3 regions of the Saccharothrix sp. NBAS 001 genome follow, and region 1 is predicted to be linked to each of the others. Evidence: riboswitches for the same ligand, from Rfam matches in the RefSeq annotation. Region 1 holds a riboswitch; each other region holds the start of a gene.
What was found. A riboswitch is a leader RNA that binds a small molecule or an ion and turns the genes downstream of it on or off. The one in region 1 is predicted to bind glycine.
Positions count from the first base shown of each region.

Region 1 (9,495 bases):
CGTCATCGTCCGGGTGAATGAGGGACCATGGGCCGTAACGCGGTGGGCACGACGCCTGCCGGCCGGGCACCTGTGAACGGACGGAGAGGGTCTCGTGAACGTCAAGAAGGTGGTGACGCTGGCGGCCGTCGCGCTGCTGCTGTTCCTCCTGATCACCCAGCCCGATCAGTCCGCCGACGCGGTCAAGACCGGCGTCGGCTGGCTGCGCCAGGGAGCCGAGTCGATCATCACGTTCGTCCGCAGCCTGTTCCGCTAGTCCACGTCGCGGGGCGTGAGTGGTCTGGTCACCAGTGGTGACGGCGGGGCCCGGACGTTGCACCGTATGGGTGGAATGAGGGCTATAACGCGCTGGTAACAGGGTTTTTGACAATCCAGGGTCTAGCGGTTGTCGGTACCCGCTAATACGGTGCGCTGCATTGGCTGATCTTCGACCGACGAGGAGGCAGAATGGTCGAGGACTCCGGAGTCGACGAGCTGCTGCGGCAGTGGGCGGCTGAGCGCTCGGACGACGCCGAGTTGCAAGAGGTGAACCGGATCAAGGACGAGTGGCTGGCCGAGGCCCCGCCGTCCGCGCCGGGGATCCCCGTGCAACGGGCGAACGGCGGGTCGCGCGGACTGGTTCGGGTCGAATCCGCTGACCCGGCCTACGTGGCGGCGATGCGGAAGAGGGCACCCGAGGTGCCCGAGGTCCTGCTCGCGGCGGCCGCCAGCTACTGGCAGCTGGTGGGCGACCTGTCCGAGGCGGAGCGGTGGTGGGACGCGGGCATCAGCCCGTTGGACCAGCGCGCGCTCGACTACCGGGCGGCCGGGCTCACGCCCGCCGACCTGGGACGGCGTCTCGGCCCGATGACGGTGCTCCAGCACCTGCGTCGGGGCAGTGCGGCGGCCTGGTGCGTGGCCAGGTTGCAGCGGCAGCGCCGGGACGGCGTTGCGTGAACCAGCGCCGCGTTGTGAGGGCGCGGCGTCGAGTGCGGTACCAGCACCAACCGGGAGGGCGGGCTCCTGTGCGAGGAGCCCCTTCCGTCGAGAAGTGAACTCCGCGAAGTAGTGTGGGAGGGTGCCCGGCACCCTCCTGACACCCAAGCGGCTCGTCGTAGCGGCGGTCTGCCTGGTGTCGTTGATCGTGTGCTGCGGCCTGGCCTACTGGCAGTGGGAGCGGTTCTCCGAAGCCGGTGGCACGTTCCAGAACCTCGGGTACGTCTTCCAGTGGCCGCTGTTCGGCCTGTTCCCCCTGTTCATGGTGTGGCGGCTGCGCAAGCTCGCGGCGCAGCGCCGGGCCGAGGACGGGGCGGACCCGGCGGTCGGGACGCGGGAGCCGGTGGCGCCCGCGCCGCGGCCGGTGGTTACCGTGGAACCCGTCAAAACACCCGCGCACGACGACGAGGACGACGAGTTGGCGGCCTACAACCGCTTCCTCCGGCAGCTCAACGCGCGGGACCAGCGGTGAGCGAAGGCGGTCGGTAGGCGATGAGCGGTGCGTTGAGCCGGTTCCGGTTCATGGCTTACGTGGTCGGTGTCGGCCTGCTCCTGCTCGTGGTCGCGATGTTCGTCAAGTACATCGGCGACAACGCCGGGATGATGGCCGTCGTCGGCCCCGTCCACGGCTTCCTGTACGCCATCTACCTGGTCTTCACGGTCGACCTGGCGCTGAAGGCGCGCTGGTCGCTCAAGGGCTCCGCGCTGGTGCTGCTCGCGGGCACCATCCCGTTCGTGTCGTTCTACGCCGAGCGCAAGGTGGTCGAGAGCGTCAAGGCGGAACGTGCGCTGTGACCGCCCGCGCCGTCCGCGCCCGGAGCCGCTGTGAGCGCGTCGTGTGAGCTTGAGGTGCTTCCTGTCGGGTTGTGGGCTTCCGGCGCGTCTGCGGGCACGTGGCACGCCTCCGGGGCCGTCTCGCGCACCCGGTGCGCCGGCACCCGCGCGGTGATCGCCTCCGCCCGCCGCCCGCCCGTCGACGGGCAGGTCCCGCGCCACCGCCGTGCGACCTGCGGCCCGGCGCCGGCCGGGTGTTGTGACCGGGTCCCGGTTGACCGTGCCTACCAGGCACAACTAGCGTCTGGCGGTACCAACTGAACACGGCCGTCGATGTCGAGCGGGAGAGTCCCCGCAAGGGGCGCCGAAGGAGCAACTCCTCCCCGGAATCTCTCAGGCACAGCTACCGCCCGACGAAGGCAACTCTGGAAAGCAGGCGCTGCGCGCCTCGCCCACGGTGCAAGCCGCGCCCAGCGCGCGGTGAAGCTCTCAGGCTCATGACAGAGGGGGAGGCTCACTCGACGAGGAGTCTCCGATGGACCGTGTCATCCTTCACCAACGGCGGCCGACCGACCAGGTCGGTGTCATCGCCGTGCCCGCCACCAGGGAGGACCACCCCGTGGAAACCCGCCGGACGCCGCTGCACGCCGAGCACGAGGCGCTGGGCGCCCAGTTCACCGACTTCGCGGGCTGGCGGATGCCGCTGCGCTACGACAGCGAACTCGCCGAGCACCACGCCGTGCGCACGTCGGCGGGCCTGTTCGACCTGACGCACATGGGCGAGATCGTGCTGTCGGGCCCCGACGCCGGCCGCGCGCTGGACCACGCGCTGGTCGGCAACGCGTCCGCGATCTCCGTCGGCCGCGCCCGCTACACCATGATCACCCGGCCGGACGGCGGCGTGATCGACGACCTGATCGTCTACCGGACCGGCGAGCAGGAGTACCTGGTCGTCGCGAACGCCTCCAACGCCGCCGTGGTGTTCGAGGCGCTGGTGGAGCGGGCCGACGGCTACGACACCTCGGTGGTGGACAAGTCGGTCGACTACGCCCTGCTCGCGATCCAGGGCCCGGCGTCCACCGCGATCCTGGCCGGCCTCACCACCACCGACCTGGCGTCGGTCAAGTACTACGCCTCCTACCCGACCGAGGTCGCGGGCCGGCCCGCGCTGCTCGCCCGCACCGGCTACACCGGCGAGGACGGCTTCGAGCTGTTCCTGGACCCGTCCGACGCGCCGGCCGTGTGGCAGGCGCTGCTGGAGGCGGGCCGCGCGCACGACCTGCGGCCCGCCGGCCTCGGCTGCCGCGACACGCTGCGCCTGGAGGCCGGGATGCCGTTGTACGGCAACGAGTTGACCACCGAGCGCACCCCGTACCACGCCAACCTGGGCCGCGTGGTGAAGCTGGACAAGCCGGAGGACTTCGTCGGCCGCGACGCGCTGGCCGCCGTCGCCGACAAGGGCGTGGAGGCGAAGCTGGTGGGCCTCAAGACCACCTCCCGCCGCGCACCCCGGCACGGCTACCCGGTGCTGGACGCGTCCGGCGCGGTGATCGGCGAGGTCACCAGCGGCGCGCTGTCGCCGACCCTGGGCTACTCGGTCGCGATGGCGTACGTGCCGCCGGAGCACGCCGAGCCCGGCACCGAGCTGGCCGTCGACATCCGGGGCAAGCAGGAACCCGTGGAAGTCGTCGCGCTGCCGTTCTACAAGCGAAACTCGTAAGGGAGACACCATGTCCGAGCACTTCAACACCTCCCTCGCGGAGTTCGACCCGGAGGTCGCCGAGGCCGTCGCCGCGGAACTGGGCCGGCAGCAGGGCACCTTGGAGATGATCGCCTCGGAGAACTTCACCCCGGTGTCGGTGCTCCAGGCGCAGGGTTCCGTGCTGACCAACAAGTACGCCGAGGGCTACCCCGGCCGGCGCTACTACGGCGGCTGCGAGAACGTCGACGTGATCGAGCGCCTGGCCATCGCGCGGGTCAAGGAGCTGTTCGGCGCGGGCTTCGCGAACGTCCAGCCGCACTCGGGTGCGCAGGCCAACGCGTGCGCGATGTTCGCGCTGCTCCAGCCCGGCGACACGATCCTGGGCCTGGACCTGGCGCACGGCGGCCACCTGACCCACGGGATGCGGATCAACTTCTCCGGCAAGCTCTACAACGTGGTGCCCTACCACGTGTCGGAGACCGACGGCCGGGTCGACATGGCCGAGGTCGAGCGGCTGGCGACCGAGCACCGCCCGAAGCTGATCGTGGCCGGCTGGTCGGCCTACCCGAGGCAGCTCGACTTCGCGGAGTTCCGCCGGATCGCCGACTCGGTGGACGCCTACCTGATGGTCGACATGGCGCACTTCGCCGGCCTGGTGGCGGCCGGGCTGCACCCGAACCCGGTGCCGCACGCGCACGTCACCACCACGACCACGCACAAGACGCTGGGCGGCCCGCGCGGCGGCGTGATCCTGACCAACGAGGCCGACCTGGCCAAGAAGATCAACTCGGCGGTGTTCCCCGGCCAGCAGGGCGGCCCGCTGGAGCACGTGATCGCGGGCAAGGCGGTGGCGTTCAAGCACGCCGCGTCGCCCGAGTTCGCCGACCGCCAGCGCCGCACGGTCGAGGGCGCGAAGATCCTGGCCGACCGGCTGTCCCAGCCCGACGCGGCGGCGGTCGGCGTGAAGGTGCTCACCGGCGGCACCGACGTGCACCTGGTGCTGGTCGACCTGGTGGAGTCCGAACTGGACGGCAAGCAGGCCGAGGACCGGCTGCACGAGGTCGGCATCACGGTCAACCGCAACGCGGTGCCCAACGACCCGCGCCCGCCGATGGTCACCTCGGGCCTGCGGATCGGTACGCCGGCGCTGGCCACCCGGGGCTTCGGCGCGGCGGACTTCGCCGAGGTCGCGGACGTCATCGCGGCGGCGCTGCAGGCGTCGCCGGACCTGGCGGAGCTGCGGTCCCGGGTCGAGGTGCTGGCCGCGAAGCACCCGCTCTACCCGAACCTGTAAAGGTTTCCCGCCCGACACGTGATCCCCGGCCCAACCCCAGGCCGGGGATCACGTGCATCGGGGGGTGGCACTTCGGTCGGCGCGGAGGGTCTTGCTAGGCGGCGGGGGCCTGCACGCCGGGCGGCAGGCACTCGACGTTGCGCTTGCCGCTGGGCTGGACGACGAACCACGTGCCGCCCACGCCCTGGCCCTTCCACTGGCCGGGGGCCTCGTCCTTGGAGTAGGTGTAGAGCGCCCACCCGGCCAGCGTGACCTGCTCGGTGCCGTCCGCGCGCTTGACCGTGCCGACCAGGGCCTGGTCCACGCCCTCCAGCTTCGGCGTGCCGGCCGCCAGCAGCGGCGGCCAGGTCTCGGCGCACTTGCCCTCGCAGTTGGACCTCGGCGGGTTCGGCGAGTCCTTGTCGAACCGGTAGAGGGTGCGCCCGTCGCCGTCCTGCACGACGTCGCCCATCTTCGGCACGCTCTTGGCGACCAGGGTGACCGACGACCCGGCCGGCGCGGGCGCGGCCTGCCCCTGCGGCACGTCCGCCGGCGTCTCGGCGACCGGGTCCGCCGGGGTCTGCGACGTGGTCGCCGAGGGTGTCGCGGCGGGGGCGTCGTCGTAGGCGGCCTGCGCCGCCGCGCCCACCTGACCGGTCTGCGCCACGGTGGTGCCCTGGAGGCCCACGGCGTTCGAACTCCACACGACCAGCGCGAGCACGGCAGCCATGCCGCCCGCGACGGCGATGGCGATGCGGTTTCGTCGGATCACGCTCAACTCCTCCTCGGTCCGTCGATCGCTCCACCCACGACTACGGCCACCCCGGAGGGCCGGTTCAGCGCCGGACGGCGGGTCGAACCAAGACAGGGGTGGCGTGCGAACGTCGGGTACCAGAGGTGTGAGGAGGAGACTCGTGGTCGTCGCAACCGCCGGAGTGGCCGGGCGGCTCGCCGCCGTCGTGGAGCGTCTGCTGGGTGCGCCGCTGCCCATCGGGCTGCGCGCGTGGGACGGCAGCACGGCCGGCCCGCAGGACGGCCCGGTGGCCGTGATCAGGTCCCGCCGCGCCCTGCGCCGGCTGCTGTGGAACCCCGACGAGCTGGGCCTGTCCCGCGCGTACGTCGCGGGGGAGTTGGACGTGGACGGTGACCTGACCGACGGGCTGGTCCGGTTCTGGGAGCTGGCGCGGCAGGGGAGGCTGACCAAGCCGAAGGCGCTGGACGTGCTCGGCGCGGTGCGCACGGCGGCCGCGCTGGGCGTGCTCGGACCGAGGCCCGCGCCGCCCGGCGAGGAGGCCCGGCTGTCCGGCCGGCGGCACACCCGCGACCGGGACCGGGACGCCATCGCCCACCACTACGACCTGAGCAACGCGTTCTACCAGTTGGTGCTCGACCCGAGCATGGCGTACTCGTGCGGGTACTTCACCTCACCGGACGCCACGGTCGCCGAGGCGCAGCACGCCAAACTGGACCTGGTGTGCCGCAAGCTCGGGCTGGAGCCGGGGATGCGCCTGCTGGACGTGGGCTGCGGGTGGGGTTCGATGATCGTCCACGCCGCCAAGCACTTCGGCGTGCGGGCGACCGGCGTGACGATCTCGGCGCAGCAGAAGGCGCACATCGAGTCCCGGATCGAGCGCGAGGGCCTGGCCGACCTGGTCACCGTGCGGCTCCAGGACTACCGGGAGATCGCCGACCCGCCGTTCGACGCCGTCTCCACGATCGAGATGGGCGAGCACGTCGGCGAGGAGAACTACCCCCGCTACGCCGCCGTGCTGCACCGGGTGCTCAAGCCGGGCGGGCGGCTGCTGCTGCAGCAGATGTCGCGCGGTGCCAACGCGCCCGGCGGCGGCGCGTTCATCGAGTCCTACGTGGCACCGGACATGCACATGCGCCCGGTCAGCCGGACCCTGGCGCACCTGGAAGGGGCGGGCTTCGAGGTCCGGGATGTGCACGCGCTGCGCGAGCACTACGTTTGGACCGTCCGCGCGTGGGCCGAGACGCTCGAACGCCGCTGGGCCGAGGCGGTCGCCCTGGTCGGCGAAGGCCAGGCGCGGGTGTGGCGGCTGTACCTGGCCGGTGGCGCGCTGACGTTCGAGGAGGGCCGGATGGGTGTGGACCAGGTGCTCGCGGTCCGGCCCGGCCCGCGCGGCGGGAGCGGGCTGCCCAGGACTCGGGAGTGGGCGTGAACTTCGGCTGGAACGTCCTGTGGTCGGCGGTCGCCGTCGTCGTCCTGGTGACGGCGCTGTTCGGCTACGCCGCGTCGCGCAAGCGGTTCGACCTGGTCGACTCGTTCTGGGGGCCGGGCTTCGCGGTGATCGCGGCGCTGACCTACGCGCTGTCGGCGCACTCGGCGCGGGCGCTGGTCGTCGCGGTGCTGACGGTGGTGTGGGGCGTGCGGCTGGGGTGGCACATCCACTCCCGCAACCGCAAGAAGCCCGAGGACCAGCGGTACGTGGACATGTACGCGCGGGCCAAGGGCAACCCGCTGGCCAAGATGTACCGGGTCTACCTGCTCCAGGCCGCGATCATGCTGGTCGTCTCGCTGCCGGTGCAGTTCGCCGCGCACCTGACGGCGGAGTTCGGCGTGCTGGACTACCTGGGCGTGGCGGTGTGGCTGGTCGGGTTCGCGTTCGAGGCGATCGGCGACCACCAGCTCGAACGCTTCAAGGCCGACCCGGCGAACAAGGGCCAGGTCATGGACCAGGGCCTGTGGCGCTACACCCGCCACCCCAACTACTTCGGCGACGCGTGCGTGTGGTGGGGGCTGTTCCTGTTCGCCTGCGCCGCGCCGTGGGGCCTGGTGCTGGCGGTCAGCCCGCTGCTGATGACCTTCCTGCTCGCCAAGGGCAGCGGGAAGCCGTTGCTGGAGAAGGACATCGCGCAGCGGCGTCCGGGGTACGCCGACTACGTGCGGCGGACCAGCGGGTTCTTCCCGCTGCCGCCGAAGGCCGGGTAGCCGCGGCGGTGGCCCGGTCGCTGCACGTAGCGGCCGGGTCACCCGGTGGTGAGGCCATAAGGTGTCACCGTGGGCAACGAGATCTCCTTCCCGCGCCAGCAAGCGCGCAGCCAGCGGTTCACCCTCGGTGCGCCGCGCAACTTCACCGTCGCACCCGACGGCAGCCGGGTCTACTTCCTGCGGACCGCGTCGGCCACGAGCCGCGCGAACTGCCTGTGGGCCTACGACACCGCCACCGGGACCGAGCGGCTCCTGGTCGACGCGGCCTCCCTGCTCACCGACCCCGAGGATCTGTCCCCGGAGGAGCGGGCGCGCCGCGAGCGCAGCCGTGAGCAGGCCACCGGCATCGTGTCCTACGCGGTGGACGCGGACGTCGCGCAGGCCGCGTTCGCGCTGTCCGGGCGGCTGTTCGTGGCCGACCTGGCGTCCGGCGCGGTGCGCGAGCTGCCGGTGGGCGGCAGCGTCGTCGACCCCCGGCTGGACCCGACCGGGCGCAAGGTCGGCTACGTCGTGGCGGGCGCGCTGCACGTGGTGGACCTCGAATCGGGCAACGACGTGGTGCTCGCCGAACCGGACGCGGACGACGTGACGTGGGGCCTGGCGGAGTTCATCGCCGCCGAGGAGATGGGCCGCCACCGCGGCTACTGGTTCTCCCCGGACGGCGAGCACGTGCTGGCCGCGCGGGTCGACAACCGCCCGGTGCACCGCTGGTACATCGCCGACCCGGCGAACCCGGGCACCCCGGCCGCCGAGATCGCCTACCCGGCCGCCGGCACCCCCAACGCGGACGTCCAGGTCGCGATCCTGGGCCTCGACGGCAGCCGCGAGTTCGTGACGTGGGACCGGGCGGCGCTGCCCTACCTGAACACCGCGAACTGGTCGGCGCACGGCCGGCCGCTGCTCCAGGTCCAGTCGCGCGACCAGCGCCGGGTGGAGGTGCTCGCGGCCGGCCCGGACGGCGTCGAGGTGGTCGCCGCGGACACCGACCCGCACTGGGTCGAGGTCGTGCCCGGCTCGCCGCGCTGGATGCCGGACGGCGAGCTGGCCCGGGTGGTGCCGCTGGACGGCGCGAACCGGCTCGTGGTGGGCGGGCGGGTGTGGACGCCGGACGGCTTCCAGGTGCGCTCGGTGGTCGAGGTGGCCGACGACGTGCTGGTGACCGCGTCCACCGACGACCCCACCCAGGTGCACGTGTACCGGGTCACCGCCGACGGCGTCCACCGACTGTCCACTGAGGACGGTGTGCACGGGGTCGCGCGCGGCGGCGACGTGGTGGTGCTGTCCTCCAGCGGTCTCGGGCACTTCGGGCCGAAGGTCACGGTGACCGGCGGCGGCACGATCGGCTCGTTCGCGGAGACCCCGGTGCTCACGCCGGACGTGCGGCTGCTGACCGTGGGTGAGCGCGGGCTGCGCGCGGCGCTGCTGCTGCCCGCCGGGCACGTGAAGGGCGAGAAGCTGCCCGTCCTGCTCGACCCGTACGGCGGGCCGCACGCGCAGCGCGTGCTCAGCGCCCGCAACGCCTACCTGGCGTCGCAGTGGTTGGCGGACCAGGGTTTCGCGGTCCTCGTGGTGGACGGGCGCGGCACACCCGGCCGGGGCCCGGAGTGGGAGCGGGCGATCGCGTTCGACTTCGCCGGCGCCACGCTGGAGGACCAGGTCGACGCCCTGCACGCCGTCGCGGCGCGGGAGGACGACCTGGACCTGGGCCGGGTGGCGATCCGGGGCTGGTCCTACGGCGGGTACCTGTCGGCGCTGGCGGTGCTGCGGCGGCCGGACGTGTTCCACGCCGGCATCGCGGGCGCGCCGGTCACCGACTGG
Region 1 is NZ_CM153251.1:5,993,963-6,003,457, reverse strand. Features, by position in the region: gene AC0HI0_RS25470 (hypothetical protein) at 95-256, shown strand; gene AC0HI0_RS25465 (helix-turn-helix transcriptional regulator) at 448-936, shown strand; gene AC0HI0_RS25460 (hypothetical protein) at 1,058-1,447, shown strand; gene AC0HI0_RS25455 (DUF3817 domain-containing protein) at 1,468-1,770, shown strand; glycine riboswitch at 2,081-2,168, shown strand; glycine riboswitch at 2,170-2,260, shown strand; gene gcvT (glycine cleavage system aminomethyltransferase GcvT) at 2,369-3,469, shown strand; gene glyA (serine hydroxymethyltransferase) at 3,480-4,745, shown strand; gene AC0HI0_RS25440 (COG4315 family predicted lipoprotein) at 4,840-5,496, opposite strand; gene AC0HI0_RS25435 (class I SAM-dependent methyltransferase) at 5,639-6,907, shown strand; gene AC0HI0_RS25430 (DUF1295 domain-containing protein) at 6,904-7,677, shown strand; gene AC0HI0_RS25425 (S9 family peptidase) at 7,747-9,495, shown strand, end outside.

Region 2 (9,495 bases), 900 kb from region 1:
AAGGTCACCGCGGTCGGCGTGTGGCGCGGTGAGACCCGCGAGTTCACCGCCGACTACGCCAACCCGTGCCTGATGACGGCCGACACCGGCCCGGTGTTCGACTTCTAGGTCCCACCCGGGGCTCGGCCCGCGACGGCCCGGCCGGACCCGGTGGGACCCGCCGGGGTCCACGACACCGCCGCCGAAGTCGTGGCCCCCGACGGGGGCTCGGGGGAAGCGGGGCCGGGTGCGCGTCGAGCGCGGCCGTTTCGCCGGCCACCCCACTTCATAGTGAGAGTATTCCTCGGATCTCTGGTACGACCGTAGAGCGACCGTCCACAACCGTCAACACCTTCCGCATCACCGAAATAGCTCCAAAATGGACCCCCTGCCAAGACGGTTGACGCTCCGCACACGCCGTTGCGCCACTTGAGTGATCCGAGGTCTCGCCTCCGGATCGGCGTTCTCAGGAAGGCCGATCTATCCTCCGCGCGGACGGGTAGGGGGAAGCATGGAGTTCATCCAGTTCGTGGTGTCCGCGATCGCCGTGCCAGCGACGTTCCTCGCGCTGATCCTGGGGATCTCGCTGGCCGCGCGGCGAATCCTCGGCCTGCGCGTCGGCCTGGTGCGCACCGCGCTGGCCTGCATGCTGGGCCTGTCGCTGACCTCGGCCCTGCTCTCCGGGATGTCCGGCGCGGACACCACGCCCGCGCTCGGCACCGTCCTGATCGGGATCGCGCTGCTGTCGGTCATCGCGATCCTCACCCTGGCCGAGATCATCGTGCCGACCGGGTCGATCCCCCCGGTGACCGAGTGGTGGCGGCTGCTGCGCAGCCGGATCGCCCGCGCCCGCCGGTACTCCCGGATCAGCGCCATCGCGTTCCGCCACGGCCTCGGCCCGTACCTGCGCGGGCGCGAGCGCACCGACACCCGCCTGGCCCGGTCGCTGCGGCAGGCGCTGGAGGAGGGCGGGGTCACCTTCGTCAAGCTCGGCCAGGTGCTGTCCACCCGGCCGGACCTGCTGCCCGCCGACGTGATCGACGAGCTGACCCTGTTGCAGGACAAGGTTCCCGCCGCGCCCTGGGCGTCGGTGCGGGAGGTGCTGGTCGCCGAACTCGGCCCGCCGGAGGAGGTGTTCGCCGAGTTCGACGAGACGCCGATCGCGGCGGCGTCCGTGGCGCAGGTGCACCGCGCGCGGCTCAAGTCCGGCGAGGAGGTCGTGGTGAAGGTGCAGCGGCCGGGCGTGCGCAAGGTCGCGGAAGGCGACCTGGACATCGTCAACCGGCTCGCCGCGACGCTGCACGAGCGGACCCGCTGGGGCAAGTCGATCGGCGTGAAGGACTTGGCGGCCGGGTTCTCCGCGGCACTGCGCGAAGAACTCGACTTCCGGGTCGAGGCGCGCAACCTCGCGGCCGTGCGCGCCGCGTCCGAGGACGCCTCCGTCGTGCTGCCCCAGGTCTACGAAGACCACTGCACGTCCCGGGTCCTGGTGATGGAACGCCTGAACGGCAAGCCGATCCGGTCCGCGCCGCTGGAGTCCGCCGACCGGGACGAGCTGGCCCGCTCGCTGCTGGACGTGCTGCTGCGCCAGGTGATGCTCAACGGCGTGTTCCACGCGGACCCGCACCCCGGCAACATCATGCTGCTCGACGACGGCCGGCTGGGCATGCTGGACTTCGGCTCGGTCGGCCGGATCGACGCGCAACTGCGCTCCGCGCTGGGCAAGCTGCTGCTGGCCATCGACCGCAGCGACCCGGCCGGCCTGCGGGACGCGCTGCTGGAACTGGTCACCCGGCCAGACGAGATCGACGAGCAGCAACTGGAACGCGCGCTCGGCCAGTTCATGGCCCGGCACCTGAGCGCCGGGATGCGCCCGGACGCCGAGATGTTCGGCGACCTGTTCACCCTGGTCTACCGCTACGGCCTGAGCATCCCGCCGGAGATCGCCGCGGTGTTCCGCGCGCTGGCCACCGTGGAGGGGACGCTCGGCGCGCTGTCGCCCGGTTTCAACCTGGTGGTCGAGTCGCGGGCGTTCGCGGAGAAGCAGTTCACCGAACGCCTGACGCCCGAGTCGTTGCGGCGCACGGTGACCGAGGAGCTGTACTCGATGCTGCCGATGGTCAAGCGCCTGCCGCGCCGGCTGGAGCGCATCTCCAGCGCGCTGGAGCAGGGCAGGCTCGGCTTGACCATGCGGCTGTTCGCCGACGAGCGGGACCGGGGTTTCATCGTCACCCTGCTGCACCAGGTGATGCTGACCGTCCTCGGCGCGACCGCCGGCATCATGGCGGTGCTGCTGCTCGGCGCGGACGGCGGCCCGCAGGTCGGCCCGGACATCTCGCTGTACCAGGTGTTCGGCTACAACCTGCTGGTGATCAGCATCCTGCTGGGGCTGCGCGTGGTCGTCACCGTCTTCCGCCCGCGCGACACCGCCTAGTGCGTCGACCCCTTGGGTTCGTCGGGTTGGTCGGGCTGCATGGGGTCGGCTCCGGCGTTGGTGGCGTGCGTTGGTGTTGCATTGGTGGAGGTGTTGTCGGAGTCGTCTGGCCTGGGCCACGGGGTGGGGGTGGTTCGAGTTGGCGATGACGACTGTGCGCAGGGGGCCGGACTGGGTCTTGACGGGGTTGGCCCGGGAGGTGGGGATCGGGGTCGGGCGGATCTCGGCGTTGTACGGCCCGAGGCTTGGCTTGCGCCGATGGCCGGCCCGGTGGGCACCAGGCCCGGGACGGGTCGGCGGACGGCACGTAGGCTGGCGGCATGAGCATCCACGACATCGCCGTGCACACCCTCGACGGCACGCCTGGCAGCCTGGGTTCGTTGCGCGGCAAGGCTTTGCTGGTCGTGAACGTGGCGTCCAAGTGCGGCCTGACGCCGCAGTACGCCGGGCTGGAGCGACTCCAGGCCCGGTACGCCGAACGGGGTTTCTCGGTGGTCGGCTTCCCGTGCAACCAGTTCGCGGGCCAGGAGCCCGGCACGTCGGAGGAGATCGCCACCTTCTGCTCGACCACCTACGGCGTGACGTTCCCGCTGTTCGAGAAGATCGACGTGAACGGCGAGGGCCGGCACCCGCTCTACGCCGAGCTGACCGCGCACCCGGACGCCGACGGCGCGGCGGGCGACGTGCAGTGGAACTTCGAGAAGTTCCTGCTGTCCCCGGACGGCGAGGTGCTGGCCCGGTTCCGGCCGCGCACCGAGCCCGAGGACGAGTCGGTGGTGAAGGCGATCGAGGCGGCGCTGCCGTAGGTCCCGCCGCCGGGCGCGACCCGGCCCCGGTGAAGGCACCGGGACCGGGTGGGCGCGCTAGACCCGGTGGTAGACCGAGACGTCGTCCCGCCACACGCCGTGCACGTCCGGCGCGGACTGGACGATCGTCATCTCGTCGGGCGAGCCGAGGATCCGCCAGGCCCTGGCGACCTCGGCCTCCCCGGCGAACAGCACGGTGCACAGGGCGTTGGGCTCGACGATCGTGCGCACCCGGTCGTAGGGGCCCTCCAACGCGGTGTCCCCGTCGAGGTCGAGGCGGTACTCGACGTGCATCGGCTCACCGGTACCCCGGACCCCGTCGATGACCGCCACCAGCCGACCGCCCTCGACCCGCAGCTCGTACCGGCCCTCCCGGGGCGGCACCCCGCCGGAGTAGGCGGTGCGCGACGGGTCCAGCACCCACCTGCCCAGGAACGGTTCCAGGTCTTCCCGCACGACGCCCTCCCCCGCAGCCGCACCCCGGGTCGAGGCCGGCCCGGCCCTCAGCACTCGATGACGTTCACCGCGAGACCGCCGCGCGCGGTCTCCTTGTACTTGACCTTCATGTCCTTGCCGGTCTCGCGCATGGTCTTGATGACCTTGTCCAGCGACACGAAGTGCGACCCGTCGCCCCGCAACGCCATGCGCGCCGCGGTGATCGCCTTGATCGACGCCAGGGCGTTGCGCTCGATGCACGGGATCTGCACCAGCCCGCCGATCGGGTCGCAGGTCAGCCCGAGGTTGTGCTCCATCGCGATCTCGGCGGCGTTCTCGACCTGCTCCGGGGTCCCGCCGAGCACCTCGGCCAGCCCGCCCGCGGCCATCGAGCACGCCGAGCCGACCTCGCCCTGGCACCCGACCTCGGCGCCCGAGATCGACGCGTTCTCCTTGAACAGCACGCCCACCGCGCCGGCGGTGAGCAGGAACCGCACCACGCCGTCGTCGGACGCGCCCGGCACGAACCGCGTGTAGTAGTGCAGGACGGCCGGGACGATGCCGGCCGCGCCGTTCGTCGGCGCGGTCACCACCCGGCCGCCGGCGGCGTTCTCCTCGTTGACCGCCAAGGCGAACAGCGTCACCCAGTCCATCACCCGCAGCGGGTCGGTGGCGTAGTGCTCGGCCGCGAGCCGTTGGCGCATCTCGGCGGCCCGCCGCCGCACCTTCAACCCGCCCGGCAGGACGCCGGTCTCGGTGCAGCCGCGCTCCACGCACTCCTGCATCACGCCCCAGATGTGCAGCAGGCCCTGCCGCACGTCGTCCTCGGAGCGCCAGGACAGCTCGTTCGCGAGCATGACCTCGCTGATGGACAGCCCGGTCTCCCGGGTCCGCGCCAGCAGCTCGTCACCGCTGAGGAACGGGTGCTCGATCGGCGTCGCGTCGGGCTTGATGCGGTCGGTCCCGCTGGCGGTCTCGTCGACCACGAACCCGCCGCCGACCGAGTAGTACACCGCCTCGTCCAACACCTCGCCGCCGGCGTACGCGGTGAAGCTCATCCCGTTGGGGTGCAGGGGGAGCGACTTGCGGCGGTGCATGATCAGGTCGGTGTCCTCGGTGAACGGGATCTCCCGCACACCGCCCAGCAGCAACCTTTTGGTCGCCCGGATCTCCTGCACGCGCACGTCGGCCGCGGCCGGGTCGACGTCCTCCGGCTTGTGCCCCTCCAGGCCCAGCAGCACGGCCTTGGGGCTGCCGTGGCCGTGCCCGGTCGCGCCCAGCGAGCCGAACAGCTGGACGTGCACGCGGTCCACCGAGGTCGTCCGGTGCCCGAGCCGCGCCACGAACATCGTCGCGGCGCGCATCGGGCCGACGGTGTGCGAACTCGACGGCCCGATGCCGACGGAGAACAGGTCGAAGACGCTGATCGCCACGGCGCTCAGTCCCCGGTCAGTTCCGCGTACTTCGCGGCGGTCAGCAGGCCCGTCGCGTCCTCGACGGCGACCTTGAACAGCCAACCCCCGCCGTACGGGTCGTTGTTGATCAGCGACGGGTCGTCGGCCGCCGCCGTGTTGACCTCCACGACCTCGCCGCTGACCGGCGCGTACAGGTCGCTCACGGACTTGGTCGACTCCAGCTCGCCGCACACGTCACCGGACTTGACCCGCTCGCCGACGGTGGGCAGCTGGACGAACACGATGTCGCCGAGCGACTCCGCCGCGTAGGAAGTGATGCCGATGGCCACGGGCTCCTGGGTACCCGGAGCCCAGTCGACCCACTCGTGCTCGGGCGTGTACAGCAGGTTTTCCGGATAAGTCACGTCAGCTCCTCGGTCCACGCGGCCAGGTCCCCTCTCTGTCCTGGGACCTGAGAGCTTCGCCGCAGCGCTGCGGCTTGCACCGTGGGTGCGCGCGTCAGCACGCTTTCCAGAGTCGCCTCGCCCGAGCGGTTCTCGTTGCCTGAGAGTGTGCGGGGTACTTGCTCCTTCGGCGCTCCGGACGTGCCGGAGGCTCTCCCGCTCGGGTTCCGGTGTCACCTGCGACACCGCGGCCGATGTTCAGTTGGTTGAACGCACGCACGCTAAGTCGTCGGCGACGCGGGTGTCAACGCGTGTCCAGAGAGTTCAACCGCCCTTCGCCGTTGTCCGGCCGGCACAACCGGGCAGGGGCGCGTTCGTGCCAACGGCACGATGACAGCCGGATGGCGGTACCGGACCTTGGGCAATAACAACGGCCCGAAGGAGCCCTCCGTGCGGATCTCAGTACCCCGCGAGATCAAGAACCACGAATACCGCGTCGCGCTGACCCCGGCAGGTGCCCACGAGCTGACGCTGCGCGGCCACGACGTGTTCGTCGAGGCCGGTGCGGGCCTCGGCTCGGCCATCACCGACGACGAGTACCTGGCCGCCGGCGCAAAGGTCCTGGCCACCGCCGGGGAGGTGTGGTCCGAGGGTGACCTGGTGCTCAAGGTCAAGGAGCCGATCGCGCAGGAGTACCCGCTGCTGCGCAAGGGCCAGACCCTGTTCACCTACCTGCACCTGGCCGCCGACCAGCCGCTGACGCAGGCGCTGCTGGACTCCGGCACCACCGCGATCGCCTACGAGACGGTGCAGACCGCGAACGGCGCGCTGCCGCTGCTGGCCCCGATGTCCGAGGTCGCGGGCCGGCTCGCGCCCCAGGTCGGCGCGTTCTCGCTGATGAAGCCGTCCGGCGGCCGGGGCGTGCTGCCCGGCGGCGTGCCCGGCGTGCACCCGGCGCGGGTGGTCGTGATCGGCGGCGGCGTGGCGGGCCTGAACGCGGCCACCATCGCCGTGGGCCTGGGCGCGGACGTCGAGATCCTGGACACCAACGTCGACCGGCTGCGCCACATCGACGCGATCTACCAGGGCCGCCTGCGCACCGTGACCTCCAACCGCTACTCGGTCGAGCAGGCCGTGCGCGAGGCCGACCTGGTCATCGGCGCGGTGCTGGTGCCGGGCGCGAAGGCCCCGAAGCTGGTGTCCAACGAGCTGGTGTCGCAGATGAAGCCGGGTTCCGTGCTCGTCGACATCGCGATCGACCAGGGCGGCTGCTTCGCCGACTCGCGGCCCACCACGCACGCCGACCCGACCTACCAGGTGCACGAGTCGGTGTTCTACTGCGTCGCGAACATGCCCGGTGCCGTGCCGCGCACGTCCACGTACGCGCTGACCAACGTGACGCTGCCTTACGCGGTCGCGTTGGCCGACAAGGGCTGGCAGGCGGCGCTGCGCGCGGACAAGGCGCTCGCGCTGGGCCTGAACGTGCACGAGGGCCTGCTGACGAACCAGCCGGTCGCCGAGGCGCACGGCCTCACCCACACTCCGCTCGAAGTCTGAGCACCCGCGAAGAAGGGGCGTCCACCTGCACGGTGGGCGCCCCTTCTCGCACGTCCGGGCATGAAAAGGCGGCCCGCTCAACCAGCCTGGGGGTCACTGGGAGCGGGCCGCGCCACCAATGCTAGCGGGGAACCGGGCGCCCTGCCCAGCCGCCCCGCCCATCTGACGCACAGATCTTTACCTGGCAGAGCACAGCCCGTGTCCGCCCTCAAGCAAACGAGTGAATTCACCGCGTAACAGGTAAGTCACGACGCCCGGTCGGCCGATGGACAGAGCGAGGCACCCGCGCGGTGACGCGGCGGGCTCGCCCCTCCGCGGTGAGCCCACCGCGCCGCCGCCGACCTCCGATCGGAGCGCACATGGCCGAACCACAGGGCTGGATCGACTGCCACGACCCGTTCGGCCGGGACCGGTCGATGACCGTCCTGGTCGAGGACGACCGGGTGCTGCTGGTCGCCCCACCCGGCGAATCAGCTGTGATGTCGGTCACCCAGACCCGCCGGCTGCACCGCCTGCTGGACCAGGCCGCGGACAGGATGTGACCGTGGACGAGACCCTGCGCGCCGCGGTGCTGCACCGGCTCACGCAGCTCGAAGAGGTCGCCGAGCGGGGCGCGGCCGAGGCGCTCGTGCCGCTGGCCCGCGCGGAGATCAACCGCCTCGCCGACACCTGGCGGCTGCTGCTCACCGTGCACCAGCCCGATTCCGACGGCCGCTGCCGCGCCTGCCCCGGCGTGCTGCGGCACAAGAAGTGGCCGTGCCAGGTGTGGACCATGGCCCACCAGCACCTGATCGGCGAGGGGCTGCCGCACCGCGAGCGGCGGCGTCCGCTGCGCGGTCCGTTCGGCCGGATGCGGGACGCCGAAGCGTCGGCCGAAACCCCCGTCGAGGCCACCACCGAGATCCCCGCCGTCGTGTCGAAACCCCGACACGCCCTACCGGACTGACCTGGCTAAGGCAGGATGACCTCCCGAAGAGCATTCGGGAGGGACGCGTGCACGACGGCAGTGGCCGCATCGTGGTGCAGAACTTGACCAAGCAGTTCGGTCCGGTCGCAGCGGTGCAGAATCTCAGCTTCACGGTGGAACCGGGGTCGGTGACCGGCTTCCTGGGTCCCAACGGGGCGGGCAAGACTACGACGCTGCGCATGTTGCTCGGCCTGGTGACGCCCACGGCGGGCATCGGTCTGATCAACGGCCGGCCGTTCCACCAGCTCGGCAACCCGGCCCGGGTGGTCGGCGCGGTGCTGGAGGCGCAGGGCTTCCACCCCAAGCGCTCGGCGCGCAACCACCTGCGGGTGTACGCGGCGGCGATCGGCGTGCCGGACTCGCGCGCCGACCAGGTGTTGCAGCTGGTCGGGCTGGGCGCGGCGGGCGACCGCAACGCGGGCGGGTTCTCGCTGGGCATGAAGCAGCGGCTGGCGCTGGCCACCGCGCTGCTGGGCGACCCGCAGGTGCTGGTGCTGGACGAGCCGTCCAACGGCCTGGACCCCGAGGGCATCGCCTGGCTGCGGACCTTCTTGCAGTCTTACGCGCGCAGCGGGCGCACCGTGCTGATCTCCAGCCACCTGCTGGCCGAGGTCGAGCAGACCGTGGACCAGGTGGTGATCATCTCGCGCGGCCAGACCATGTACTACGGGCCGCTGGCCAGCCTGCGCGAGCAGCAGCAGTCCCGCGTGCTGGTGCAGCCGTCGGACACCGCGGCGCTGGTCGCGGCGTTGCACGCGGAGAACGTCACGGCGATCGAGCAGCTGCCCGACGGCCGGATCGCGATCGCGGGCGTGGAGGCCAAGCAGGTCGCGGACATCGCGTTGGGCGCGAGCGTGTCGATCTACGGCATCCAGGAGGAGAAGGCCGACCTGGAACGGCTGTTCTTCCAGCTCACCAGCGGCCAGTACGCCGCGTCGGGCCCGAACCAGTACGCCCAGCAGCCCCCGCAGGGCAGCGGCTACTACGCCCCGCCGCCGGGCTACCAGCAGCAGCAGTACCAACAGCAGTACCAGCAGCCGCCGGCCGCGCCGCCCGGCTACCAGCAGGGCTACCAGCCGCAGCCCGGCTACCAGGAACCGCCTTCGGGCTACCAGCAGGCGTACCAGCCGCCGCCCGGTCAGCCGGGCGGTCCCCAGGTGAATCCGGCCCAAGGGAATCCGGCCCAGGGGAATCCGGCCCAGGGGAACCAACCGCCGCCGGGCAGTCAGGACCCGCCGTCCGGCTACCAGCCCGGCCAGGGTCAGAGCGGTCTCGGGGGCGGTGCGTGATGCTGGGGAACCTGATCAAGGCGGAGTTCCGCAAGACGACCACCACCGGCCTGTGGTGGGGTCTGATGATCCCGACCGTGCTGATCGCCCTGGGCTGGGCGCTGGGCACCGGGTACGTCGGCAAGAGCATCATGGACACGGTCAACGGCCGCGACGCCCAGCAGCTCACCGAACTGCTGGGGATCGACCCGGCGCAGTGGAAGGTGTCGCTGTTCGGGATGGCGCGCAGC
Region 2 is NZ_CM153251.1:6,889,604-6,899,098, forward strand. Features, by position in the region: gene AC0HI0_RS29630 (SSI family serine proteinase inhibitor) at 1-108, shown strand, start outside; gene AC0HI0_RS29635 (ABC1 kinase family protein) at 491-2,413, shown strand; gene AC0HI0_RS29640 (glutathione peroxidase) at 2,734-3,219, shown strand; gene AC0HI0_RS29645 (hypothetical protein) at 3,277-3,675, opposite strand; gene AC0HI0_RS29650 (L-serine ammonia-lyase) at 3,723-5,087, opposite strand; gene gcvH (glycine cleavage system protein GcvH) at 5,093-5,473, opposite strand; glycine riboswitch at 5,590-5,681, opposite strand; gene ald (alanine dehydrogenase) at 5,903-7,009, shown strand; gene AC0HI0_RS29665 (hypothetical protein) at 7,369-7,551, shown strand; gene AC0HI0_RS29670 (hypothetical protein) at 7,554-7,955, shown strand; gene AC0HI0_RS29675 (ABC transporter ATP-binding protein) at 8,003-9,265, shown strand; gene AC0HI0_RS29680 (ABC-2 transporter permease) at 9,265-9,495, shown strand, end outside.
Region 2: another riboswitch for glycine. It lies ahead of gcvH (glycine cleavage system protein GcvH); the one in region 1 lies ahead of gcvT (glycine cleavage system aminomethyltransferase GcvT).

Region 3 (9,495 bases), 440 kb from region 1:
GGCCGTTCGAGGTCAGCTACCTCGGCAAGGGCGCGACCTTCAACCTGCTCTACGCGTTCCCCATGCTGCTGCTCGCCCAGGGCACGTCGACCGCCGCCGAGGTCGTCCGACCGGTGGCCTACGCGTTCATGGTGTGGGGCGGTGCGCTCTACTTGTGGTCGGGGGCGCTGTACGTGTACCAGTTCTCCCTCGCCCTACGTCGACCGCCGGGGGTCGTACCCGCCTGAACGGGCCGTGGGAAGATCCGGCAGCGAAGATCCACCGTCATGAAGGAGCACACCGCGGTGATTCCCGAGGAGCTCAAGTACACCGAGGAGCACGAGTGGGTGTTGCGCACCGGTGACGACACCGTGCGCGTCGGCATCACCGACTACGCCCAAGAGCAACTCGGCGAAGTCGTGTTCGTCCAGCTCCCGGAACTCGGGGAGCAGGTCACCGCGGGCCAGACCCTCGGTGAGGTGGAGTCCACCAAGAGCGTGTCCGACATCTACGCGCCGCTCGCCGGCGAGGTCGTGACCCGCAACGACTCGCTCGACCAGCAGCCCGACCTGGTCAACTCCGACCCGTACGGCGAGGGTTGGCTGGTGGAGCTGCGGCTGGAGGACCCGACCGCGGTCGACGACCTGCTCGACGCCGCCGCGTACCAGGAGCTGGCGGCGCAGGGGTGACGTCGATCTTCCGTCGGATCTTCGGTCGGTGGGGGAGCCGCTCCTCGGACCAGGGTTCGGGCACGATAGGTTCTAGCGGTCTCGACGCTTCCAGCAGCAGGAGGAGAGCTCAGGTGAGCACGAACGACGGGCCAGGCGTTCCGCCGGAGCAGTCCCCGGAGCGGACCTCCGTTTTCCGGGCCGACTTCCTCGCCGAAGTTGAGGGTGCCGAGGCGCCCGCCCAGGAGCCGGCCGTCGCCGGTGTCGACGCGCTGCCGGCGGGGTCCGCCCTGCTCGTGGTCAAGCGCGGGCCGAACGCGGGTTCGCGGTTCCTGCTGGACCGGGACACCACCAGCGCGGGCCGGCACCCCGACAGCGACATCTTCCTCGACGACGTGACGGTGTCCCGCCGGCACGCCGAGTTCCGCCGTGAAGGCGGCGAGTTCGTGGTGATCGACGTGGGCAGCCTCAACGGCACCTACGTCAACCGCGAGCCCGTCGACCAGGCGGTCCTCGCCAACGGCGACGAGGTGCAGATCGGCAAGTTCCGCCTCGTGTTCCTGACCGGTCCGGGCGCCGGGGGTCAGGGGGCGCAGTGACGGCGGCCGGGCGGCCACAGCGCGGGGGGTTGAGCATCGGCGCGGTGCTCGCGCAGTTGCGATCGGAATTCCCCGACGTCACGATCTCCAAGATCCGTTTCCTGGAGTCGGAGGGTCTGGTCCGCCCGGCACGCACCGCCTCGGGGTACCGCCAGTTCACCACGGCCGATGTCGAGCGGCTGAGGTACGTGCTGGCGGCCCAGCGCGACCGCTACCTGCCGCTGAAGGTCATCAAGGAGCAGTTGGACGCGGCGGACGCGGGCGCGCCGGCACCGGGTCGGGTGCTGCGCGCGGTGGACGGCGCGCCGACCGCCGAGCAGTTCGCCGGCGGGTCCCCGAACCGGCTCACGCGGGAGGACCTGCTGGCCCGCTCCGGGCTGGACGGGGCGCTGCTGGCGGAGTTGGAGCAGCACGGCCTGATCAGGGCGGGCGCGGCCGGGTTCTACGACCAGGAGGCCGTGCAGATCGCCACCACCGTGCGCGCGATGACCGGGTTCGGCCTGGAACCGCGCCACCTGCGGGCGTTCCGGGCCGCCGCGGACCGCGAAGTCGGCCTGGTCGAGCAGGTCGTGGCACCGCTGTACCGGCAACGCGACCCGAGGGCGCGGGCGCGCGCCGACGAACTCGTCCGCGAGTTGGCGGCGCTTTCCGTAACGCTGCACACACTCCTGGTGAAGACCGGGCTGCGCGACGTCGCCGGTGGGCGGGTTTCGCCCAGGTGAACCGGGGTCCGCATGGTGATCGCGGATACCAGGTGTTGCGCACAAGGCCCGCTTGGCGGGTAGCGTCGAATGGGTACGTGGGGGATCCTCGTGGGATAGCGGGGACGCCAGAATTTCAGCGCGCTGAGGGAGGCGATACCCGATGAGCGAGATGCGCGTCGTCGGCGTGCGGGTGGAGCTGCCCGCCAACCAGCCGATCCTGCTGCTGCGCGAAACCGAGGGCGAGCGCTACCTGCCGATCTGGATCGGCTCGGTGGAGGCCACCGCCATCGCCCTGGAACAACAGGGCGTGCGTCCGGCGCGGCCACTGACCCACGACCTGCTCAAGGACGTCATCGGGGCGTTGGGCCGCAACCTGGAACAAGTCCGGATCACCGACTTGCAGGAGGGCACGTACTTCGCCGAGCTGGTGTTCGACGGAGACGTGCGGGTGTCGGCGCGTCCGAGCGACTCGGTGGCGCTGGCGCTGCGGATCGGCGTGCCGATCCACGCCGAGGAGTCGGTGCTGGCCGAGGCGGGCCTGATCATCCCGGACGAGCAGGAGGACGAGGTGGAGAAGTTCCGCGAGTTCCTCGACTCGGTCTCGCCGGAGGACTTCCGCGGCGCGGACACCTAGGAGCGCCGTGCGGGAGCCGCCCGAGGGCGGCGAGGTTCGACGGAGGCGTCCGGCCCGCGAGGCCGGACGGGCGGCCCGGAGCGCTCGCTCCGGGCTTTCGCGCGTTCACGGGCCCCATCGCGCCCGACCGCGTCCGCGCGCCGCCGGGAGGTCTCGTCGCGCGGGTCGCAACGGCCCCTCGCGTGTGCCGCGTCGGGGTGTCCCGGGGCTCTCCAGGCGGGCCGTCGGAGCGCACGTCGAGCGTCCGGTGGCGGGCTGTGAGTGGGTCTGTCGTCGGTTCGTGTGCCGGGTGGGCCACGAGGGGCCGGTGGTCCGGCCGCGAGTCGGGTCGGCCCCTCGTGGTGTGTGCGGTGAGTTGTGGATCAACCCCGCGTGCCACCCCCCGGTGTCACACCACCGGATTACACAACGTCAGCAGTGATCGGCTAAACGATCACTAAACGTCACCCGAATGGCTTACAACGGGCGACTCTCTCAACCTCAACGTGAGGTTGAGACGCGACACGCTCAGCGCGTCGCGTTGACCTGCCCCCTAGCCGGTCTTACCGTCGAACTCAGGTGAATTGCCACGGTGTGATTTCGGCGCCGGGGCGGCTTCACGTTGGTCGCCGGCTGTCGTGGCCGGACCGAGGGGAGGCAGGCGTGGTCGAGGAAGCCATCCGGGCCGGATCCGGCGAACAGGGTGAGCTGTTCCCGGACTCCTCGCTGCCGGATGAACTCGTGGGCTACCGGGGCCCCGCCGCGTGCCAGATCGCGGGGATCACCTACCGCCAGCTCGACTACTGGGCCCGCACCGGACTGGTCAACCCGACCATAAGGAGTGCCCAGGGCTCAGGCAGCCAGCGGCTGTACTCGTTCAAGGACATCCTGGTGCTCAAGGTGGTCAAGCGGCTGCTGGACACCGGGGTCTCGTTGCAGAACATCCGGGTCGCGGTCGACCACCTGCGCCGCCGCGGCGTCCAGGACCTGGCCCGGATCACGCTGTTCAGCGACGGCACGACGGTCTACGAGTGCACCTCGCCGGAGGAGGTCGTCGACCTGCTGCAAGGCGGTCAGGGCGTGTTCGGGATCGCGGTCAGCGGGGCGATGCGGGAGATCAGCGGCACCATCCACGAGTTCCCCGCCGAGCGCGCGGACGGACTGGAGATCGACGAGACCCCGAACGACGAGCTGTCCCGCCGGCGGCGGACGCGGGCCACCGGCTGAGATCCGCGTCGCGTCCGGGTCGGGCTCCGGCCCTGGTCCGGGTATCATTCGCGGGTAGTCGCTTTATCCCGCGCGGGAGAGTCCGAGCACGTCTCGGCGCCGAAGGAGCAAATCCTCCCCGGAACCTCTCAGGCGCAAGGACCGCGCGGGTGAGACGCCTCTGGAAAGCGGGTCGGTTCGCCGACCCCGCCGACGGTGCAAGCCCGGCCCGCTGACGGCCGGGTGAAGCTCTCAGGCGCCCGGACGGGCAGAAGACAGAGGGGGAGGGCAACGGCAGAAGTGTGCCCGTAGCCCCGGAGGCGTATCTATGACGCAGGACCGCATCCCCCTCGCCGCTCTTGAGCACGGCACCCCCTTCGCCGACCGCCACGTCGGCCCCCGGCCGGCGGAGCTGGCCCGCATCCTCGACGTGATCGGCGTCGGTTCCCTGGAGGAGCTGGCGCAGCGCGCGGTACCCGAGTCGATCCGGGAGCGCGAACTGGTGCTGGACCTGCCCGCGCCCGCCACGGAGACCGAGGCGCTGGCCGAGCTGCGCGCCCTGGCCGGCCGCAACAAGCCGCTCAAGCAGATGATCGGCCTGGGCTACTACGGCACCACCACCCCGCCGGTGATCCGCCGCAACGTGCTGGAGAGCCCGGCCTGGTACACCGCCTACACGCCCTACCAGCCGGAGATCTCGCAGGGCCGGCTGGAGGCGCTGCTGAACTTCCAGACCGTGGTGGCCGACCTGACCGGTCTGGCGCTGGCCAACTCGTCGATGCTGGACGAGTCCACCGCCGCCGCCGAGGCGATGACGCTGGTCCGCCGCGCGGGCAAGAGCAAGTCGACCAAGTTCGTGGTGGACCAGGACACGCTGCCGCAGACGCTCGCGGTGATCGAGACCCGCGCCGAGCCGCTGGGCATCGAGATCGTCACCGCCGACCTGTCGCAGGGCCTGGAGGGCCTCGGCCTGGGCGGCGACTACTTCGGCGTGCTGCTGTCCTACCCCGGCGCGTCCGGCGTGGTGCGCGACCAGGAGGCGCTGATCGCGGAGATCCACGCGGCCGGCGCGCAGGCCGTGGTGGCCGCCGACCTGCTGGCGCTGGCGCTGCTGCGCCCGCCCGGCGAGATCGGCGCGGACGTCGTGGTCGGCACCACCCAGCGCTTCGGCGTGCCGATGGGCTTCGGCGGCCCGCACGCCGGGTACATGGCCGTCCGCACCGGCCTGGAGCGGCAGCTGCCCGGCCGGCTGGTCGGCGTGTCGGTGGACGCCGACGGCAACCGCGCCTACCGGCTGGCGTTGCAGACCCGCGAGCAGCACATCCGCCGCGAGAAGGCGACCAGCAACATCTGCACCGCGCAGGTGCTGCTCGCCGTGATCGCCTCCATGTACGCCGTCTACCACGGCCCGGAGGGCCTGCGCGCGATCGCGACCCGCGCCCACCGGATGGCGACCGTGCTGGCCGCCGGCCTGTGCGAGGCCGCGATCGAGGTCGTGCACGGCGAGTTCTTCGACACCGTGCAGGCGCGCGTCGAGGGCCGGGCCGCCGCGATCGTGGCCGCCGCCCGCGAGCTGGGCGTGAACCTGTGGCAGGTGGACGCCGACACGGTGTCGATCGCCTGCGACGAGACGACGACCCGCGAGGACCTGACCGCCGTGTGGCGGGCGTTCGGCGTGACCGTGTCCGACGTCGACGCCCTGGACGCCGACACCGCCGACGGCATCCCCGCCGACCTGCGCCGCACCAGCGACTACCTGACCCACCCGGTGTTCCACGCGCACCGCTCGGAGACCGCGCTGCTGCGCTACCTGCGGGCGTTGTCGGACAAGGACGTCGCGCTGGACCGCAGCATGATCCCGCTCGGCTCGTGCACCATGAAGCTCAACGCCACGGCCGAGATGGAGGCCATCACCTGGCCCGAGTTCGCCGAGCTGCACCCGTTCGCGCCGGCCTCCGACGCCGAGGGCCTGCTGTCGCTGGTGACGGACCTGGAGTCGTGGCTGGCCGAGGTGACCGGCTACGACGCGGTGTCGTTGCAGCCCAACGCGGGCAGCCAGGGCGAGTTCGCGGGCCTGCTGGCGATCCGCGCCTACCACCGGGCCAACGACAACGCGCACCGCGACGTGTGCCTGATCCCGTCCTCCGCGCACGGCACCAACGCGGCGTCCGCCGTGATGGCCGGGATGCGGGTGGTCGTGGTGAAGTGCGACGACAAGGGCAACGTCGACCTGGGCCACCTGCGCGAGACGGTCGAGGCGCACCGCGACGACCTGGCCGCGATCATGATCACCTACCCGTCCACGCACGGCGTGTACGAGGACACCGTGCGCGAGGTGTGCGGCCTGGTGCACGAGGCCGGCGGCCAGGTGTACGTGGACGGCGCGAACCTCAACGCGCTGATCGGCCTGGCCCAGTACGGCAAGTTCGGGTCGGACGTGTCGCACCTGAACCTGCACAAGACCTTCTGCATCCCGCACGGCGGCGGCGGCCCCGGCGTCGGCCCGATCGGCGTGCGCTCGCACCTCGCGCCGTTCCTGCCCAACCACCCGTTGCAGCCGACCGCGGGCCCGGCGACCGGCGTCGGCCCGATCAGCGCCGCGCCGTGGGGTTCGGCGTCCATCCTGCCGATCTCGTGGGCGTACGTGCGGATGATGGGCGGCGACGGCCTGCGCCGGGCGACGCTGACCGCGGTCGCGGCGGCGAACTACGTGGCCCGGCGGCTGGACGAGCACTTCCCGGTGCTCTACACCGGCGAGGGCGGTTTCGTGGCCCACGAGTGCATCCTGGACCTGCGGCCGATCACCAAGGCGACCGGCGTGACCGTGGACGACGTGGCCAAGCGGCTGGCCGACTACGGCCTGCACGCGCCGACCATGTCGTTCCCGGTGGCGGGCACGCTGATGGTGGAGCCGACCGAGTCCGAGGACCTGGCCGAGATCGACCGGTTCATCGACGCGATGATCGCGATCAAGGGCGAGATCGACCGCGTGGGCTCGGGCGAGTGGCCGGTCGACGACAACCCGCTGCGCAACGCGCCGCACACGGCGGCGTCGGTGACCGGCGAGTGGGACCACCCGTACAGCCGCGAGGTGGCGGTGTTCCCGGCGGGCTCGGCGGCCCCGAAGATCTGGCCCCCGGTCCGCCGCATCGACGGTGCCAAGGGCGACCGCAACCTGGTCTGCTCCTGCCCCCCGGTCTCCGCCTACGGCGGCTGACGTCCCGTTCTCCCGGCGCACGCCGGCAGGCCCAGTGCCTGCCGGCGTGCGCCGTTTCGGCGGCCCGGTAGTGCCGGCCCGGCGAGTGCCGGCCCGTGGTGCGCACGGTCGAGGCCCACCCGGGAGTCGAACCCGGAATCGACGGCTTTGCAGACCGCCTCACGACCGTCGTGACGTGGGCCGTGGGCACGGCGGGTGCCGTGCCTCGTCGCGCGTCCTGGGGTCGAACCAGGCGCTCCGGGGACATGAACCCCAGTCGGCCACCGGGCCACGCGCGGGGTGACCGCCTGGGCGGTCGGGTGCCGTGCTGCCCGTCGAGGGTTCGAACCTCGGTCTCCGCGTTCAGAGCGCGGCGTCCGTGCCGTGCTGGACCAACGGGCATCGTGCGGGTCGTGCGTGCCCCCACCGGGATTCGAACCTGGACTGGACGCGTTCTGAGCGCGTTGCCTCTTCCGTTGGGCTATGGGGGCATGCGGCTTCGGGGAGTCGAACCCCGACTGGGCTGGATCTCGGCCAGGTGCCTCTGCCGGTTGGGCCAAAGCCGCGTGATGAAGTTTTTCGAGCACGTCGAACAGGGCCTCGGAGAATGGCTGGAAAATGGTGTGCACCGAATAACAGGGTCGCCCCGGAAAATGGTCCGCACGGCTTGCGGAGGCCATTCCCGGCGAAGGTCCGGGGCCGGGGTGGACGGGTGCTCCGGGTCCGGGAACGAAGAAGCCGCCCGGATCGGTTTCCCGATGGGCGGCTCCCTGTCGCGGTGACGGCGACTACGTCACGGTAGGGAGTCCGCGCAGCTCAGGAGAAGCAGCAGGTGCTGTCGACAGGGCATCATGCCGAGTCGGGCCTGGCGGGTGCAGGTCGTCGCGCGGAGTCGGCGCTGCGCCTCCTGCTGCCACTTGCCAGCCATCTCCGCACTCCTTCGCTGTTCCTCGGGTAGCCCAAGAATGCCCGACGCCGGGCTTGCGCGCAATGCTTTTCCGGACTTCGTCCCGGCCGGGTTTTCGGTCGGTGGAATTCACGCCAGGTGGTACTCCGCGGTGTAGCTGCCGGGCCGGTCCTGGTACCAGTGGATCGAGCCGGTGCCGGTCAGGCCGGCCAGGTCGCCGGTGGCGGAGACGACGGTGAACGTGCCCTCCGCGACGCCGTCGCGGTAGCCGCCGAGGTGCTCCAGCACGAACGTGCCGGAGCGGCCCGCCAGGGTGCCGGTCACCACCTCGTAGCCGACCGACCGGCAGGTCTCGTCGTCCGGGTAGGACATCAGGAACCGCATCTCCCCGGTGCCCACCAGGTCGCCCCGGTACGCCGTGGTCATGCCACCGGTGGTCTGCTTCGGGCCGGTGACCTCGTCGTAGCGCTTGCCGTCCCAGGTGTGCTCGTCCCAGGACTTCATCTCGGCGGTGCCGGTCGCTCGGGTGCTCATGGGGGCATCCTGCGGCCACTACCTGACAGCCGGTGTCAGGTGGTGGGCGACAATCGGGTCATGCGCGCCGGCCGGTTGCTCTCGCTGCTCCTGCTGCTCCAGTCGCGCGGCCGGCTGACCGCGCGGGAGCTGGCCGACGAGCTGGAGGTCTCGGTCCGCACGGTCTACCGGGACGTCGAGGCGCTCGGTTCGGCCGGCGTCCCGGTCTACGCCGAGCGCGGCCCGGCGGGCGGCTACCGGCTGGTGGACGGCTACCGCACCCGGCTCACCGGGCTGACCGGCGAGGAGGCGGAGTCGCTGTTCCTGGCCGGCCTGCCCGGACCGGCGGCCGAGCTGGGGTTGGGCGCGGTGGTGGCCGCCGCGCAGCTCAAGCTGCTCGCCGCGCTGCCGCCGGAGCTGCGCTCGCGGGCCGGGCGCGTCCGCGAGCGGTTCCACCTGGACACGTCGGGGTGGTTCCGGCAGGCCGAGGAGATGCCGTTCCTGGCGGCGATCGCGGACGCGGTGTGGAGCCGGCGGCGGCTGCGGGTGCGGTACCGGCGATGGGGCGGCCCGGGTACCGAGGTGGAGCGGGTGGTCGCGCCGCTCGGGCTCGTGCTGAAGGCGGGGCTCTGGTACGTGGTCGTGGAGACGTCCGGGGAGCTGCGGACCTACCGGGTGTCGCGGGTGCTGGAGCTGCACGCCACCCAGGAGGAGTTCGACCGCCCGGAGGGCTTCGACCTGGCGGTGTTCTGGGCGCGGTGGTCGGCGCGGTTCGAGGAGCGGATGTACCCGGTGGAGATCACCGTCCGGCTGACCGGCGACGGGCTGCGGCGGGCACGGGTCCTGCTGGGCCTGGCGGCCGGCCGGGTGCTGGCCGAGGTGGAGCCGGCGGGGGAGTGGACGACGGTCCGGGTGCCGGTCGAGTCGCTGGACCACGCCCACCTGGACTGCCTGCGGCTGGGCGCGGAGGCCGAGGTGGTCGAGCCGCCCGAGCTGCGCGACCGGGTCAGGGCGACGGTCGCCGCGATGGCGGCCGTCTACGCCTGAGCCCCTCCGCCACGGCATCCGGTCGTCCTCCGAGGCGGCCCGCACGCCGAACGGGTCGCTCAC
Region 3 is NZ_CM153251.1:5,557,620-5,567,114, reverse strand. Features, by position in the region: gene clsA (cardiolipin synthase ClsA) at 1-227, shown strand, start outside; gene gcvH (glycine cleavage system protein GcvH) at 267-668, shown strand; gene garA (glycogen accumulation regulator GarA) at 782-1,246, shown strand; gene ftsR (transcriptional regulator FtsR) at 1,243-1,968, shown strand; gene AC0HI0_RS23175 (bifunctional nuclease family protein) at 2,111-2,584, shown strand; gene AC0HI0_RS23170 (MerR family transcriptional regulator) at 3,227-3,790, shown strand; glycine riboswitch at 3,854-3,944, shown strand; gene gcvP (aminomethyl-transferring glycine dehydrogenase) at 4,098-6,986, shown strand; tRNA gene AC0HI0_RS23160 (tRNA-Cys) at 7,098-7,168, opposite strand; tRNA gene AC0HI0_RS23155 (tRNA-Gln) at 7,294-7,367, opposite strand; tRNA gene AC0HI0_RS23150 (tRNA-Leu) at 7,384-7,456, opposite strand; tRNA gene AC0HI0_RS23145 (tRNA-Leu) at 7,458-7,531, opposite strand; gene AC0HI0_RS23140 (hypothetical protein) at 7,759-7,893, opposite strand; gene AC0HI0_RS23135 (DUF3224 domain-containing protein) at 8,002-8,406, opposite strand; gene AC0HI0_RS23130 (helix-turn-helix transcriptional regulator) at 8,467-9,432, shown strand.
Region 3: another riboswitch for glycine. It lies ahead of gcvP (aminomethyl-transferring glycine dehydrogenase); the one in region 1 lies ahead of gcvT (glycine cleavage system aminomethyltransferase GcvT).